Regions from separate parts of the Shouchella rhizosphaerae genome, predicted to be linked through region 2. Evidence: predicted binding sites of a transcription regulator. Region 2 holds the regulator's gene; the other holds the start of a gene.
What was found. Region 2 encodes Rex, which represses fermentation and respiration genes when NADH is low (regulators of the CRP and FNR family bind a similar motif). Its sites were predicted from a motif close to TTGTGAAATATTTCACAA; they were not measured.
Positions count from the first base shown of each region.

Region 1: V5G21_RS02870 (L-lactate dehydrogenase) is a predicted target of Rex. The motif match lies at 5,564-5,581, and genes of this name have one in related genera.

Region 1 covers NZ_CP144921.1:529,354-537,017, forward strand. The annotation lists gene V5G21_RS02855 (DUF3100 domain-containing protein) at 1-293, opposite strand, end outside; gene V5G21_RS02860 (M20/M25/M40 family metallo-hydrolase) at 311-1,582, opposite strand; gene leuS (leucine--tRNA ligase) at 1,780-4,194, opposite strand; T-box leader at 4,239-4,462, opposite strand; gene V5G21_RS02870 (L-lactate dehydrogenase) at 4,560-5,537, opposite strand; gene V5G21_RS02875 (MDR family MFS transporter) at 5,723-6,919, opposite strand; gene V5G21_RS02880 (hypothetical protein) at 7,115-7,264, shown strand; gene V5G21_RS02885 (class I SAM-dependent methyltransferase) at 7,261-7,664, shown strand, end outside.
Region 2 covers NZ_CP144921.1:2,778,692-2,786,355, reverse strand. The annotation lists gene V5G21_RS13870 (iron-containing alcohol dehydrogenase family protein) at 1-151, opposite strand, end outside; gene V5G21_RS13865 (MetQ/NlpA family ABC transporter substrate-binding protein) at 154-984, opposite strand; gene V5G21_RS13860 (methionine ABC transporter permease) at 1,040-1,708, opposite strand; gene V5G21_RS13855 (methionine ABC transporter ATP-binding protein) at 1,686-2,711, opposite strand; SAM riboswitch class I at 2,788-2,894, opposite strand; gene tatC (twin-arginine translocase subunit TatC) at 3,020-3,766, opposite strand; gene V5G21_RS13845 (twin-arginine translocase TatA/TatE family subunit) at 3,789-3,980, opposite strand; gene V5G21_RS13840 (redox-sensing transcriptional repressor Rex) at 3,997-4,632, opposite strand; gene V5G21_RS13835 (ABC-F family ATP-binding cassette domain-containing protein) at 4,800-6,713, shown strand; gene tsaD (tRNA (adenosine(37)-N6)-threonylcarbamoyltransferase complex transferase subunit TsaD) at 6,748-7,664, opposite strand, start outside.

The DNA.
Region 1 (7,664 bases), 2.0 Mb from region 2:
AGGATTTCCCGGATTTGCGGGGCTACATCTGCCCCGTAGCGAGCCATAAGTGGCAGCATAATGATAATTAAATACGTGCCTGAAAAAGAAACATTGCTTTTACTGTAGACTTTTTTAAGGATTCCTTTGCGAAAAATTGAAAACGCAAACACCATTGTAATTAAAATTGCAAATAATAGCGGTAAGAGATTGATCGATAGGGGACCAATCGCGATGCTTTGAAAGCCAATCATTTCAGAGACGGCGATCACAATTAGAGAAAACAAAAGCAAATAAATAAATGTGCCTTTCATAGTGCACCCCTGTTCGTTTATAAATTGGTGTTGCTCGTCATCACTGTTTCAATTACGGCTAAATAGTCGTCATAACTCCGTTTATACAGACGGCTCCAGTCTATCGCCTCGTTTAACTCAGCAAATACTTGAGTGAGAAACCGCGGGAACACTGCAAACAGAAAATGTGGATCAACATCGACAAAATCATCGCCGTGGATGGTGCCTGCAAAACCGCTGTGGCCAATTTGAATACATGGCATCATGTACGACAAATCGCCAATATCACCTGCTGCACTAATCGCGTTGTTTTCGAGCAACTCTTCCACTTCCTCTGTTTTTGCAAACGCCTGTTTTACAAAGGTGGACAAGTAACGGTCTTGTACAAAGGGGAGGTAGCCCATTTGCGTATGAATGGCGACGTCGCCTTGAAGAGCGTGGGCACTTCCACGTGCAGCGGCGTCCATTTTTTTAGCGACTTCTCCCATATAGGCTAACGTTTTTGTGCGCAAGTCGGAGCCGATACGAATCGCGTTGGGAATCACATTGGTCGACATATCGCTAGCTGAGACAATCGGGTTCATTCGAACATTTTCACTGTCTTTTAGCTGCTGGCGTACAAGTCCTAAAGCAACATTAAACAACGTTGACATGCTGTAAGCATTTTTGGCAGCAAACGGATCGAAGCCTGCATGTGCTGCTTCGCCAATAAAGTCATAATATTTATACAAAAAACCTGCTAAATCACAATTGATTTCAACTGTCCGTTTTTCAAATGTTCCACCGATGGCATGGATGCAAATACTTGCATCGATGTTGTCAAACACTCCGAGTCTCATTGCTTCTGGCTTGCCTCCATAGTGGCCAATCGTGCCATTATTAAGCAATTCTTCCCGATAAGCAAGATCAAGGTATTCTTCTGCTGGAACAAATACAAAAGCTACATTAAAATCAAACTGAAGATGCTCGCCAGTTTGTACAAAATAATTGTACAACGCAAGGGCAATGGCTACTTGTGTATAATGGCCACAGTTATGGGCTGCGCCAGTCTTTTTGTCAGCCATATGGTGGCTAGGCGCATAAACCGCATCCAATTCGGCAATGAACGCGATTGTCTTATGCTTGTCCGTCGTTAATTGCGTTTTCAGCCCCGTTGTGCTAAAAGGTTCAATGAGAGCTGACGGGTTTTTCTGTTCAATAAATGTACGGACAGTTTCACTCGTGCGCGTTTCTTTATAGCCAAGTTCAGGATGGGCAAAAATATCACGAGCGATGGCAAGAATTTCTTCGTATTGCTGTTCAAAGATCACAGATTGTCATCCTCCCTTGTTTTACACTCGTCATCTTACACCTTTCGACATTATTCGTCAACACGAATTCTTTACATTCGCCTACTCATACGCTCTAATGTTCGGATTTCGCCTGTTTCCCACAAAAAAACCCCTATCCTCTTCTTGCTAAAGAGGATAGGGGACGAATCGCATTAATCGCCGTTTAGTCACAATGATTAACCAACAACAATATTGACAAGCTTTCCAGGAACAGCGATGACTTTGCGAATCGTTTTCTCGCCGATAGCTGCTTGCACTTTTTCATCAGCGAGTGCTGCTGCTTCCATTTCTTCTTTTGAGGCTCCTTTGTTTATAACGAGCTTTGTTTTAACTTTGCCGTTCATTTGCACGACGACCTCAACTTCGTTTTCAACGAGCAACGACTCATCATATGTCGGCCACGCTTCATACGTAATCGTATCTGTATGGCCAAGCTTTTCCCACAGCTCTTCGGCAATATGAGGAGCAACTGGCGACAAAAGCTTCACAAAGCCCTCTATTAGCGCTTTTGGCAATACCTCTTGCTTATTTCCCTCGTTTACAAACACCATTAATTGGGAAATCCCTGTATTAAAGCGCAGCTCGGCAAAGTCTTCGGTTACTTTTTTCACTGTTTGGTGGTAAGTGCGCACAAACGCTTCATTGCCTTCTACATCTTTGACGTTGCTGTTCAGCTTGCCTGTTTCTTCGTTAACAATCAGGCGCCAAACCCGTTCAAGAAAACGGCGCGAGCCATCAAGGCCGTTTGTTGACCAAGCTACAGATGCATCTAGAGGGCCCATAAACATTTCATACAGGCGCAGCGTGTCAGCCCCGTGGCTGGCAATAATCTCATCAGGGTTCACAACATTGCCTTTTGACTTGCTCATCTTTTCGTTATTTTCGCCAAGGATCATGCCTTGGTTAAACACTTTTTGGAATGGTTCTTTTGTCGGCACAACGCCAATATCATACAAAAACTTATGCCAAAAACGTGCATATAGCAAATGCAACACTGCATGTTCGGCACCGCCAATATACGTATCGACAGGCAGCCAATTTTTTAGTTTTTCAGGATCAGCCAACGCTTCGTCGTTTGTCGGGTCGATATAGCGCAAATAATACCAGCAGCTACCTGCCCATTGGGGCATCGTGTTCGTTTCACGGCGACCACGCATGCCTGTTTTAGGATCAACAACTTCCAGCCAATCTTTCGCATTAGCAAGCGGCGATTCGCCTGTACCCGAAGGTTTGATTTCCTCTAGATCAGGCAACACAAGCGGCAATTCGCTCTCATCCAGAGCTGACATAGAGCCATCTTCCCAGTGGATAATTGGAATCGGTTCGCCCCAATAACGCTGGCGGCTAAAGAGCCAATCACGCAGGCGGTATGTGACCTTTCTTTGCCCAGCGCCATTTTTCTCTAGCCAGACAATCATTTTCTCAACCGCTTCTTGCTTGTTTAACCCATTGAGAAAATCAGAATTAACATGTTCTCCGTCCCCTGTGTAAGCAGCTTTTGAGACATCTCCACCTGCGACCACTTCTTTTATTGGCAAGCCAAATGCATTAGCAAATTCGAAATCACGCTCATCATGGGCAGGAACAGCCATGACAGCTCCAGTGCCATAACTGATTAGTACATAATCAGCTATCCAAACTGGAATCTTTTCGCCATTTACAGGATTGATGGCATAAGCGCCAGTAAACGCGCCTGTTTTTTCTTTTGCCAAATCTGTCCGTTCAATGTCACTTTTGAGCGCGACTTGCTTTTGGTATGCTTCTACCGCTTCCTTTTGCTCATCGGTAGTGATCTCAGTCACGAGCTTATGCTCAGGGGCAAGCACCATATAAGTAGCGCCAAACAACGTGTCTGGCCGCGTCGTAAACACGTTAACGGAATGTTCATTGATCTTAAATGTCACTTCAGCGCCTTCCGATTTGCCGATCCAGTTCCGCTGCATATCTTTTAGGCTTTCCGGCCATTCCAGCTCTTCAAGGTCTTCGAGCAAGCGCTCAGCATAAGCCGTAATGCGCAACACCCATTGTTTCATTGGGCGCCTTTCAACTGGATGGCCTCCTCGTTCGCTGACACCGTCGACAATTTCCTCATTGGCTAGCACAGTCCCCAGTGCCGGGCACCAGTTCACGGCTACTTCGTCAATATAAGCAAGCCCTTTTTCATATAATTTCAGAAAAATCCATTGTGTCCATTTGTAATAGTGAGGATCAGTCGTACTAATTTCACGATCCCAATCGTAAGAAAAACCAAGTTCTTTAATTTGCCGTTTAAAGGTGTCAATGTTTTGTTTAGTAAATGTAGCCGGGTGTTTGCCTGTATCTAAAGCGTACTGCTCAGCTGGTAAGCCAAAAGCATCCCAACCCATAGGATGAAGAACATTGTAGCCTTGCATCCGCTTCATCCGCGCTAAAATATCCGTTGCCGTGTATCCCTCTGGATGGCCGACATGAAGACCAGCCCCTGATGGGTAGGGAAACATATCTAATGCATAAAAATGTGGCCCTTCTGCTTGTTCGTCTGTTTTAAACGTTTTGTTTTCTTCCCAAAATGCTTGCCATTTTTTTTCAATCTCCTGATGTGAAAACGACATTCCTTTTCCTCCTTCTGCTGCTTCCAACAAAAAAACTCTCTCCCAAAAGGGACGAGAGTTTGCATACATTCCCGCGGTGCCACCCACATTAACAGGCATCGCCTGTTCACTTACACATAACGGTGTGTCCCGTTAAGAGCTACTGGCAATGCGGTTCACTCTTACAACTAAAAGGCGAGTTCACATCTCTTCTCAGGCTGGCTTGCACCGTCCGCCAGCTCTCTTGCTTTCCGAAGTGACGCTACTACTCCTTTATCCTTGTATTTCCCTAGTTTACGATATGCTCATTGTATGAAAAGTCTTTTCCAAAGTCAAGCAAACATATACCTATTTTAGCTTTTCGATTCAACACGGATCCGTTTGTTCTAAAAAGAGTGCCCTGTTTGCATAATAGTCTTATAAGTGCCTTTTAGCATCTGAACGCTCTCAGTGAACTGTTGCCGCTCAATGTCGTTCAACTTCAGTTCAAGCACTTCACGAACACCATTACGGTTTACGATTGCCGGTACAGCAATGCATACTTCTTTCGCTCCGAACTCGCCATTAAGAAATGTGCTGACAGTCATGACAGCATGTTCATTTTTTAACAGTGCTTTTGTGATGCGGACTAAACTCATGGCAATCCCATAATAAGTGGCGCCTTTTTTATGAATTATTTCATAGGCGGCATCGCGGACATTGGTAAAAATGTCATCTAAATCAGCTTTTTTATACGCTCTGTTACGGAGCAAATACTGGGAAAGTGGGACATTTCCAATTGTTGCTGTGCTCCATAAAGGCAGTGCGCTATCGCCATGTTCGCCTACTACATAAGCGTGGACGTGTTTAGCAGAAATTTGGAAGTACTCGCCTAGCATAAACCGTAGCCTTGCTGTATCTAACGTTGTTCCGCTGCCGATGACTCGTTTTTTAGGCAGGCCGCTAAAAACTTGCGTCGCTTGTGTTAATAGATCAACAGGGTTTGTGGCGACTAGGAAAATACCGTTAAATCCACTTGCCATAACGGCATCCACGACTTCCTTAAAAATAATCACATTTTTTTCAAGCAGATCTAAACGCGTCTCCCCTGGCTTCTGATTTGCCCCAGCACTAATACAAACGACATCAGCCTCTTTGCAATCTTCGTAATTGCCGTGCCATATCGATGTGACGGAAGGAGCGAAAGCCTGGCCATGGTTTAAATCCATCACGTCGCCACTTGCTTTTTCTTGATCTATATCTATAATGACAAGCTCCTTTGCCACCCCTTGGTTCATCAGTGCGAATGCATAGCTGCTGCCTACATGCCCCGTTCCAATGACGACAACGCGATCCCTTTTCGCTTTACTCGGCGTTCTGACCATAAGCGCCCACATCCTTCTTAAGGATTTTGTGAAATTATTCACATTTATATTGTGCATTATTTCACAAAAATTTTCAAGTACACCACTTTGCCTATGTTTTTTTCGGTTAAAACGCGTGCGGTTGGCTAAACCCATACCGGCACTTAAACTAGTTAAAAATGCTTATCGATCACCTGAACAACGCTCTATTGAGCGTTGTTCAGGTGATCATTCTGATGCTCTTTTAATAGCGGGCGGTCATAAAGACGTACTAGCGGAATCGCCAGTAGCAGTAAAATACTAATGAGGACAAACAGCACTTGGATTGAAAACCTATCTACCACTATGCCGCCGAGCAACGGGCCAATCATGCGTCCGCCAGTGGCTACGCTATTGACAATGCCTTGATATGCCCCTTCCCGCCCAGATGGAGCAAGGGCGTTGGCAATTGTTGGCACTGCAGGCCAGACAAACATTTCGCCGATTGTCAAAATGAGCATGGCGACAAAAAAGCCACTGAACACTTGGGCTTGTGTCAATACAAGATAGGACAAAGCAAAAATGAACAACCCAAGGCCCATTTGCCCTTTAAGCGTTAGCCTCCCCTTTTGGATCACCCATCGGATCAAGGGCTGTGCAAGGACAATTAACAATCCGTTCATCGTCCATAATATACTGTAAGCATGTAATGGAATGCCGAGTGACTGAATGTAGACAGACACATTTGCCTGCCACTGCGTATAGCCAAGCCAAGAAATGAAGAAAGCTACTGACACAATCCATAGCGCTTGCAAACGGTATTTAGACGCTTTGTTGGCATGTTGAATTCCTGCTCCCGCCGTTCTTCCTTTGCTTCCTGACCAATGGCGAAAAAACACAGCAATGTAGACAAGTAGCAACACATGCATGGCTGCATTGGCGACAAAAACGTCTGTCAAACGTACGAGCGTAACAACGCCAATTAAAGCCGTTCCTAGTGATACACCTACATTTTGCGCTACATAAATCGCATTTGCTGACTTTCTCCCACCTTCTGGCCACAAACTTCCAGCAAGTGCATACATGGAAGGGGCCATCATTCCAGAACCAAACCCCATCCCCGCTAGAAAAACAGCGTACCATCCATATTCTCCATAATAGAAAGCGAGCAAAACAGCAGAGGCTGCAGAAAGAACACAACCGAGCAAAATGGTAGGATAGGCGCCAATCCGATCATACAATCTGCCGCCAATCAAGCTGCCAAGTACGCCTGCCCCTGCATTTAGCATAAGCACAGCTCCCGAAGCTGTTAAACTTTGCCCAAGCAGTTGCGTCATAATGATTGCATTGAGTGGCCATAAAAACGAAGCGCCGGTAATGTTAATGGCTGTTGCTACCATTAAAATCCAAATTGATTTCGGCAAAACACGCGCCTCCTCTTTTTTTCCTTTCTCACATTGTGCCTATGATAGTGTAGGAGAAATTTAGCAAATAAGCAACAAGCACATTCGCTGCAATTATGGTAAACTAAGAAAAAAATTCGCCAAAAGACAAGAGACGCACATGGCCTCTGTCTTGTATAACGGCGATAGCTATTAGATGAAAAGGGAGTCGTCTAAATGATGAATAACCAGCTCGGCACCGAAATCGCTCATCATCCCGTTGCCGTGTTCCCGTTCCCAGTCAGCTGCTTTTGGTATTTGCCTGACGTGTTTGCGTTAATTAAACAGCCTTTAATATGCCCCGCCTTTTGGGGGGAGGAGCCGTGAACCTTCTTGGCGTCCTGCCATTTGCCCATTCGTTGCTTACCAGCGCTGTCCAGCCAGGGGACACCGTCGTTGATGCGACAATTGGAAATGGACACGATACATTGGTTTTGGCTAAACTTGTTGGTGAAACAGGCGTTGTGATTGGCTGTGACATCCAAGCATCCGCACTAACCTCTACAGAAGCACGCCTTCAAAAGGCAGGTTTGGACAAGCAAGTATCCCTATTCCAAATCGGCCATGAAAAGTTGGCGACTTTGCCGTTGTTTGTCAACTCAACCATCGCCGCTGCCATCTTTAATTTAGGCTATTTGCCTGGCGGAGACAAAGGCGTTACAACAACAGGGAAAACGACAATTGCAGCGATTGAGCAACTATTTAACCGTTTAAAACAAGGCGGCCT
Region 2 (7,664 bases):
AAAATCGTTCTGCCGCTTTCCAAGAGGCATCGCCGTGGACCACTAAAACATGGTGAAATCCTCTCGCTTTTAGTTTAGTTTCTAAGGAAGACAGTATCCCTTCTTCCAATACATATTCATGTGGTGCTCCGCGAACAACAAGCGACTCCATCCTTATTCCTCCATCCAACTTGGCTTGCCAAAGCCTGCAAATTCTTTATCGATTACTTCTTCAAATTCAGCGGACTCAACAACCTCTTTAATATCGTTAGCCAACTCTCCGTCTGCATCTTCTGAGCGAACAGCCACGACATTTCGATATTGGTCAGGCATGTTTTCCAACTTGATTGCGCTGTTTAAATCAAGTCCAGCCGATAAAGCAAAGTTGCCAGGAACAGCCGTCAATGGCTTTTCACCCACTTCACGTGGCAATTGAGCAGCTTCTAGCTCTACGAATTGAAGGTTCTTTTCATTTTCAGTGATGTCTTTTACAGAGACAGTCAGCGGGTCTATGCCATCTTCAAATGAAATCAGCCCTTCCTCCTCAAGCATTAAGAACGCTCGGGCTCCATTCGTTGGGTCATTAGGGATAGCGATCTCGGCACCATCTTCAATTTCATCAAGCGAACCATATACCTCCGAATAAATCCCCATTGGCGCTGTCGGGACAGAAATCAAACTAGATAACTCTAAGTCATTATTCTCGGCAAAATCATCTAGATAAACTTGGTGCTGGAATAAATTTGCGTCATCTTTGCCTTCAGCCAATTCACGGTTCGGAATGATGTAGTCTTGATATTCATTTACCGTTACAGTGTAGCCTTTCTCCTCTAAACCAGGAATAATGGCTTTTGTAATCATATCGCTGTATGGGCCAGCGGTAGCTCCAAACCGAATTTCTTTTGAGTCTCCAGCATTTCCACTTTCACTTCCACTTCCACATGCGCCGAGAGCGAAGATGACGCCTAAACTTATTGCACTTTGTACCCATAATGTCTTTTTCATCGTTTCTCTCCTTCTTTTCCTATCTATTTAACAAAAGGCAAGCTTGCCTTAACGTTTATTTTCTTTTATCTGTCGCTTTTGCAGTCAAATCTCCTATAAACTGAAATACTTGGACGAGAATGATCAATATCACCACAGTCGCAATCATAATTGTATGGTCATAGCGATAATGCCCGTAGCGAATCGCCAAATCGCCAACTCCGCCACCGCCAATGACACCCGCCATTGCCGAGTAAGCAATTAAGCTGATAATCGTAAGAGTAAGCCCTTGTACCATCGAAGCACGCGCTTCTAAAAAGAGCACGTCTTTTATAATCATCCATGGCGTCGCGCCCGAAGCGATTGCTGCTTCAATTAACCCTTTATCTACTTCCCGCATTGAACTTTCCACAATCCGGGCAAAAAACGGAATCGCAGCAACAGACAACGACACGCTTGCTGCGATCGGACCTGTCGTTGTACCGACGAGCGCTTTCGTAAAGGGATAAAGGGCCACAAGCAAAATGATAAACGGAATGGAACGAACAATGTTGACAATAAAGCCCAACCCTGATTGGACAAGTTGATTTTCCCAGAATAAGCCTCGGTCAGTCGCAAACAAAATGACGCCAAGTGGAAAACCAACGATTATCGCCACAGCTGTTGAGATGCTGATCATTAACAACGTCTCTACAAAGGCGTTCCACATATCTGGCAACATCTCAACTAAATGCACGAAGTCCATCGCGGATCACCTCCACTTCAGCGGAACGTTGCTTAATATAAGCAATTGCTTCCTGAATCGCTGTTGGCTCGCCCTTCAGTTCCATAATAAAAATGCCAAGCGGGCGGCCGCCGATATATTCGATCGCTCCATGGAGAAAGTTTCCTTTTACAGAAAACTGTTGCAATGTATCCGAGATAATGCCTTGTTGGGCAACGCTACCTTTAAAGATTACTTTAGCAATCGTGCCAGAAAATTGGCTCAATGTATGTTCAGGAATATGAAAAGAGACGACATCTCCAATAAACTCTTGTGTTAACGGTGCTTTTGGCGCAGCAAACACATCATACACATCTCCCTGCTCAATCATTTTGCCATCTTGCATAATCGCCATTTTATGGCATATTTCTTTAACGACTGCCATTTCATGGGTAATGAGCACGATTGTCAACCCTAGTTCTTCGTTCAACTTTTTTAATAACGCCAAAATCGATTTAGTTGTTGTTGGGTCAAGCGCAGATGTGGCTTCATCACACAACAGCACGCTTGGTTTGTTGGCTAGCGCTCGGGCAATGCCAACACGTTGCTTTTGGCCGCCAGAAAGCTGCGCTGGATACGCATTGCGTTTATTCGAAAGGCCAACAAGCTCTAGCAGTTCTTCCACCCTGGCTGGAATTAGATCCGCTCTCACGCCAGCAGCTTTTAAAGCAAAGGCAATATTGCCGAATACCGTTTTTTGGTTAATTAAATAAAAATGTTGAAAAATCATGCCGATCTTTAGACGTGCTTGCCGAAGCTCGCGTGTACCTAGTTTGGTCAAATCCAAGCCGTCAACACGAATCGTCCCACTCGTCGGCCGCTCTAATAAATTAATACAGCGAAGCAGTGAACTTTTGCCCGCTCCGGAGTAGCCAACGATACCAAAAATCTCCCCTTTGCCTACTTTAAAAGAAACATTGTCTACGCCGATAACACGTTTTTTCTTTGTTTTGTATACTTTTGTTAACTCGCTTGCCTCAATCATCGGTTCTCCACTCCTACATAAAAAAGCTTCTCTCATCATCATGAAAGAAGCTGCGAAAATCCGTTTCCGTTTTTCCGGCTTATCTTTCAGAATGATCCCATTCTGCAGGAATTGGCACCTTCCCCGTAACGGGAGGTTGCTGGACGTCATTGGGCCTAATCCCTCAGTCGCTCTTGATAAGTCCTTTTTTAATTGATGTAACCCGTATATTACGCTTTTTAAACAAAATTGTCAAAACATTTATCGGCAGCAACGCCAAAAACACGTTTTTCAATGTGAAAAACATGTTTTGGTTTTGTATGTTTGTTTCATTTAGCACTTTCTTGGCCATTATGGTCGGTAGTTCCATGGTATTTTCGGTATGTAATCGCCGAAATGGTAATGCTGATCTCATATAAAATAAGCATCGGCACCGTAACAAACAGATGCGACGTTAATTCAGGGGGTGTAATAATGCCAGCGATCACAAGCAAGGCAAAATACGCGTATTTACGGATTTTCCGCAGGAATGCTGGCGTGACCACTCCTAGCCTCGTTAAAAACATCACAACTACCGGGAGCTGAAACAAAAGCCCAAAAGGGATGGTCAGTTGGAACAAAAATGAAAAGTATTCATTGATTCCATACATCTCATTTATTTCGAGGCGGTCGGCCATTTGCCCCATAAAAGAAATGACAAAAGGCAATAAAATAAAATAGGAAAAAGCAATTCCTGCCAAAAACAATAGGAACGCAATTGGAATGTACGCGAGCGTCGCTTTTTGTTCGTTTTCTTTTAATCCCGGTGAAACAAAGGCCCATAATTGGTACAAGATCACTGGAATGATAAGCACAAGCGCTGTTATGACAGCAAAGTTCATATAGACACGAAGCGGGTCGGTCAATCGAAAAGCATTAAACGGCATATCAGCGGCTTGGGGGGAGTTCTGCAAAAACGTAATAACGGGAACCGCCAAGAAAAAACCGCCAATAAGCGCGACAATAAAAAAGGCGAGGACCACAAAAATCCTGCGCCTTAGCTCTTCCGCGTGATCCATAATGGACATGTCTTGCATAGGGACACGCCCTTTTCTGCCTTTACGCTTTTTCTTTTTGGACGTTTGTTGATTTGGTGTCATCATCGTCATCCGCTAATCCTTTGGTAGCATTTTTAAACTCACGCAATGTGCTTCCCGCTGCTTTTCCGAGTTCCGGCAGCTTTTTCGGCCCGAAAATTAGCAATGCGACTAGTGCAATTAATACGACACTCCCTACAGAAAGTCCTCCCATTGTTGTTGCCTCCTTCTTATAGTGGGTAATGCTTTAAAAAGTAAACAAGCGCCTGCAGTTCCACTGCAAGGTCAATATGATGAACGCGAATATGGGCTGGTACGGATAAGCGCACTGGGGTAAAGTTTAAAATCCCTTCAATTCCCGCTTTAACGAGGCGGTCGGCACTTTTTTGTGCCTGGGAAGCAGGCACAGTCAGAACCGCAATCGAAACATTTTGCAACCCAATTTCTTCAAGCTTGTCCCAGTTATACACAGGAACTTCGCCGACTTTTGTACCAATTTTTTTTTCATCGACATCAAAAGCATGGGTGATCACGGTATTGTTGTTTTTTGAAAAATTATACTGCAATAATGCAGTTCCAAGGTTTCCTACACCGACTAAAATCACGTTTGTCCGCTCATCTTGGTCTAACGTCTCCCTAAAAAAAGAAAGGAGATATTGGACATTATACCCATACCCTTTTTTTCCTAACGCGCCAAAGTAAGAAAAATCTCTTCGGATTGTTGCAGAATCTACTTTTACTGCCTGGCTTAATTCAGTTGAAGAAACCCGCTGTTTTCCGGCAGCATGCAAGCTTTCGATAAAGCGGTAATAAAGCGGCAAGCGTTTTGCTGTTGCCTGAGGAATCTTCAGTTGTTCTGATTTCATGTCCGCCCCTTTCTGAGCTTTGGCTGCTGGCGCAGCATGATTCAACTCTATTGTACACGATTTTCGCTAAAATGAAAGAGCTCTCATTATGAACCTTTATTGTTGTTTCGATCTAAATTGATGTACACTTATTAAAGAACTTATTATGAACGCGAGGTTTGCTTTTTATGATTGTACTACAATGCGTAAACGTATCAAAGGCTTTTGGCACAGAACCTGTGCTCGAACAGGTGAAATTAGAAGTACAGGCGAGAGATCGAGTAGGCTTAGTCGGGCGAAACGGGGCAGGCAAATCGACGCTTTTAAAAATAATTACTGGTGAAATGAGCCAAGATACAGGCGAAATCGTCATTCCAAAGCAAACAACAATTGGCTACCTAGCCCAGCATACGGGGCTTGCTTCAAACCGTTCTATTTGGGATGAAATGCTTGAAGTGTTTGCGCCGCTGTTGGAAATGGAACGCTCACTGCGTACGTTGGAACAGCAGATGGCCAATCCAGAGGCGATAGAGCAAAACAATTACCAAAAACTGCTTTCTGAATACGACCAGTTGCAGCTCGCTTTTAAAGATTCCGGTGGCTACCAATACGAAGCGGATATTCGCAGTGTGCTGGCTGGACTCCATTTTCATCATTTTGATTACAGCACAGCCATTTCTACGCTTAGCGGCGGGCAGAAAACAAGGCTCGCTTTAGCCAAACTGCTCCTTTCGAAACCAGACATTCTTGTCCTTGATGAACCAACGAACCATCTGGATATGGAAACATTGTCTTGGCTCGAACAGTATTTGGCTAACTACTCTGGGGCAATTTTAGTCGTATCCCATGACCGTTATTTTCTGGACAAACTTGTGACGAAGACAGTGGAATTATCACGGGGCAAAACGACAACTTTTCACGGGAACTATAGCCATTACCTCGACGAAAAAGCAAAACGGTATCAACAAGCAGTCAAACAATACGAGAAACAGCAAGAGGAAGTCGCCAAATTAGAAACATTTATTGCCAAAAACATTGCCCGTGCTTCGACTACGAAACGAGCCCAAAGCCGAAGAAAGCAACTCGAAAAAATGGACATGGTTGATCGCCCTGATGGCGATAAATCAGTTGTTTTTTCGTTTAACATCAACAAGCAAACAGGAAACGACGTGCTCACCATCCGTGACTTAGCTGTCGGATACGGACAAGACACAGTGTTTGAAGGCTTGCATCTTTCATTAACACGAGGTGAATCAGTCGGGTTAATTGGTGAAAATGGAGCAGGCAAATCGACATTATTAAAAGCCATTACCCAACAACTCTCCCCACAAAAAGGGTCGATCATTTACGGCAGCAATGTCGTTATTGGCTACTACGATCAAGAACAAGCAAAACTGTCGAGCAACAAAACCGTTTTACATGAATTATGGGACGAGTATCCCACTACTCCCGAAAAAGACATCCGCGCGGTGCTTGGCCGGTTTTTATTTACTGGCGACGATGTCCTCAAACCCGTTTCCTCACTAAGCGGCGGCGAGAAAGCCCGTGTCGCACTCGCCAAATTAATGATGCAGCAAGCCAATTTTCTCATTTTAGACGAGCCGACAAACCATTTGGACTTGGATGCTAAAGAAGTATTGGAAGCCGCACTGCTGGACTATCCAGGGACAATTTTATTTGTTTCCCATGACCGTTACTTTATTAATCGCCTAGCGACGCGAATCATCGAATTGGATCAAGGTGACACAAATGTTTATTTAGGCAATTATAATGATTACCTTGAAAAGAAACGGCAAAACGCCGAGCGTGCTGCTTTGAAGAAAGAAGAAACCTTAACAAAGCAGGCAGCGGAGACAGATAGAAATTCGTTTCAGCTTGATAAAGAGGCGAAACGACAAGAGCGGCAAAAACAACGGCGGATTGAAGCAATCGAAACAGAACTGGAACAAATTGAAGCGTCCATTTCCGCTCTTCACGAACAGCTTGCTGACCCAGACGTTTATACCGATCATCAAAAAGCGCAAACGATCCAAGCCGAACTCGAGCAACAAAACAACGCTCTCGAAGCGTTAATGGAAGAATGGGAAACACTATCGACATAAAACAAACAGCCTAGAGTTCATAGGCTGTTTGTTTTTAAAATGAGGAAAGCGGCAACCCTGGCCGTGCATTCATAGCCATATTCCCAGCAATGCCACGTAACCACATGCTGTGGGCACAAGCGCCAATCATCGCAGCATTGTCCGTACATAGTGATAGCGGTGGAACCAACAACGTTACGTCTTTGTTGGCAAACGCTTCTGTCAATGCTTTGCGCAGCCCCTTATTAGCAGCGACGCCACCGGCAAGCACGACTTGTTTCACGTTAAATTGCGCTTGCGCTCTTACCGTTTTAGCAACCAGAACGTCAACCACACTTTCTTGAAACCCTTTTGCGAGCGCCGCCCGATCGGTTACAATTCCCCGCTGCTTGTCATTGTTCAGCCGGTTGAGCACAGCCGACTTCAAGCCGCTAAAGCTAAAGTCATAGCTGTCTTTTTCAAGCCACGACCGGGGCAAGTCCAGAGTCGCTTCAGCTGTATCGGCTAATTGCTCCACATTCGGGCCCCCTGGGTAAGGCAAAGCAAGAGCTCTTGCCACTTTGTCGTACGCTTCTCCCACTGCATCATCCCGCGTTTGCCCAATGACTTGGAATTGCCCGTCTTTCTCCATATAAATCAGTTCCGTGTGTCCCCCGGAAACGACTAAGGCGAGCAACGGGAACTGTAGCTTCGCAACGAGTTGGTTTGCATAAATATGCCCAGCAATATGGTGGACGCCAATTAGCGGCAACCCATGGGCAAACGCAATCGCTTTGGCAGCATGGATCCCCACTAAAAGAGCACCGACAAGACCTGGTCCCTCAGTCACCGCCACAGCTGTTAAGTCCTGATAAGTCACCTTTGCTTTTTCTAACGCTTCCTCTACAACGGCAGTAACTACCTCTACGTGGTGCCTAGAGGCTATTTCGGGCACTACCCCGCCAAAGCGGGCATGGCTTTCCATTTGTGTCG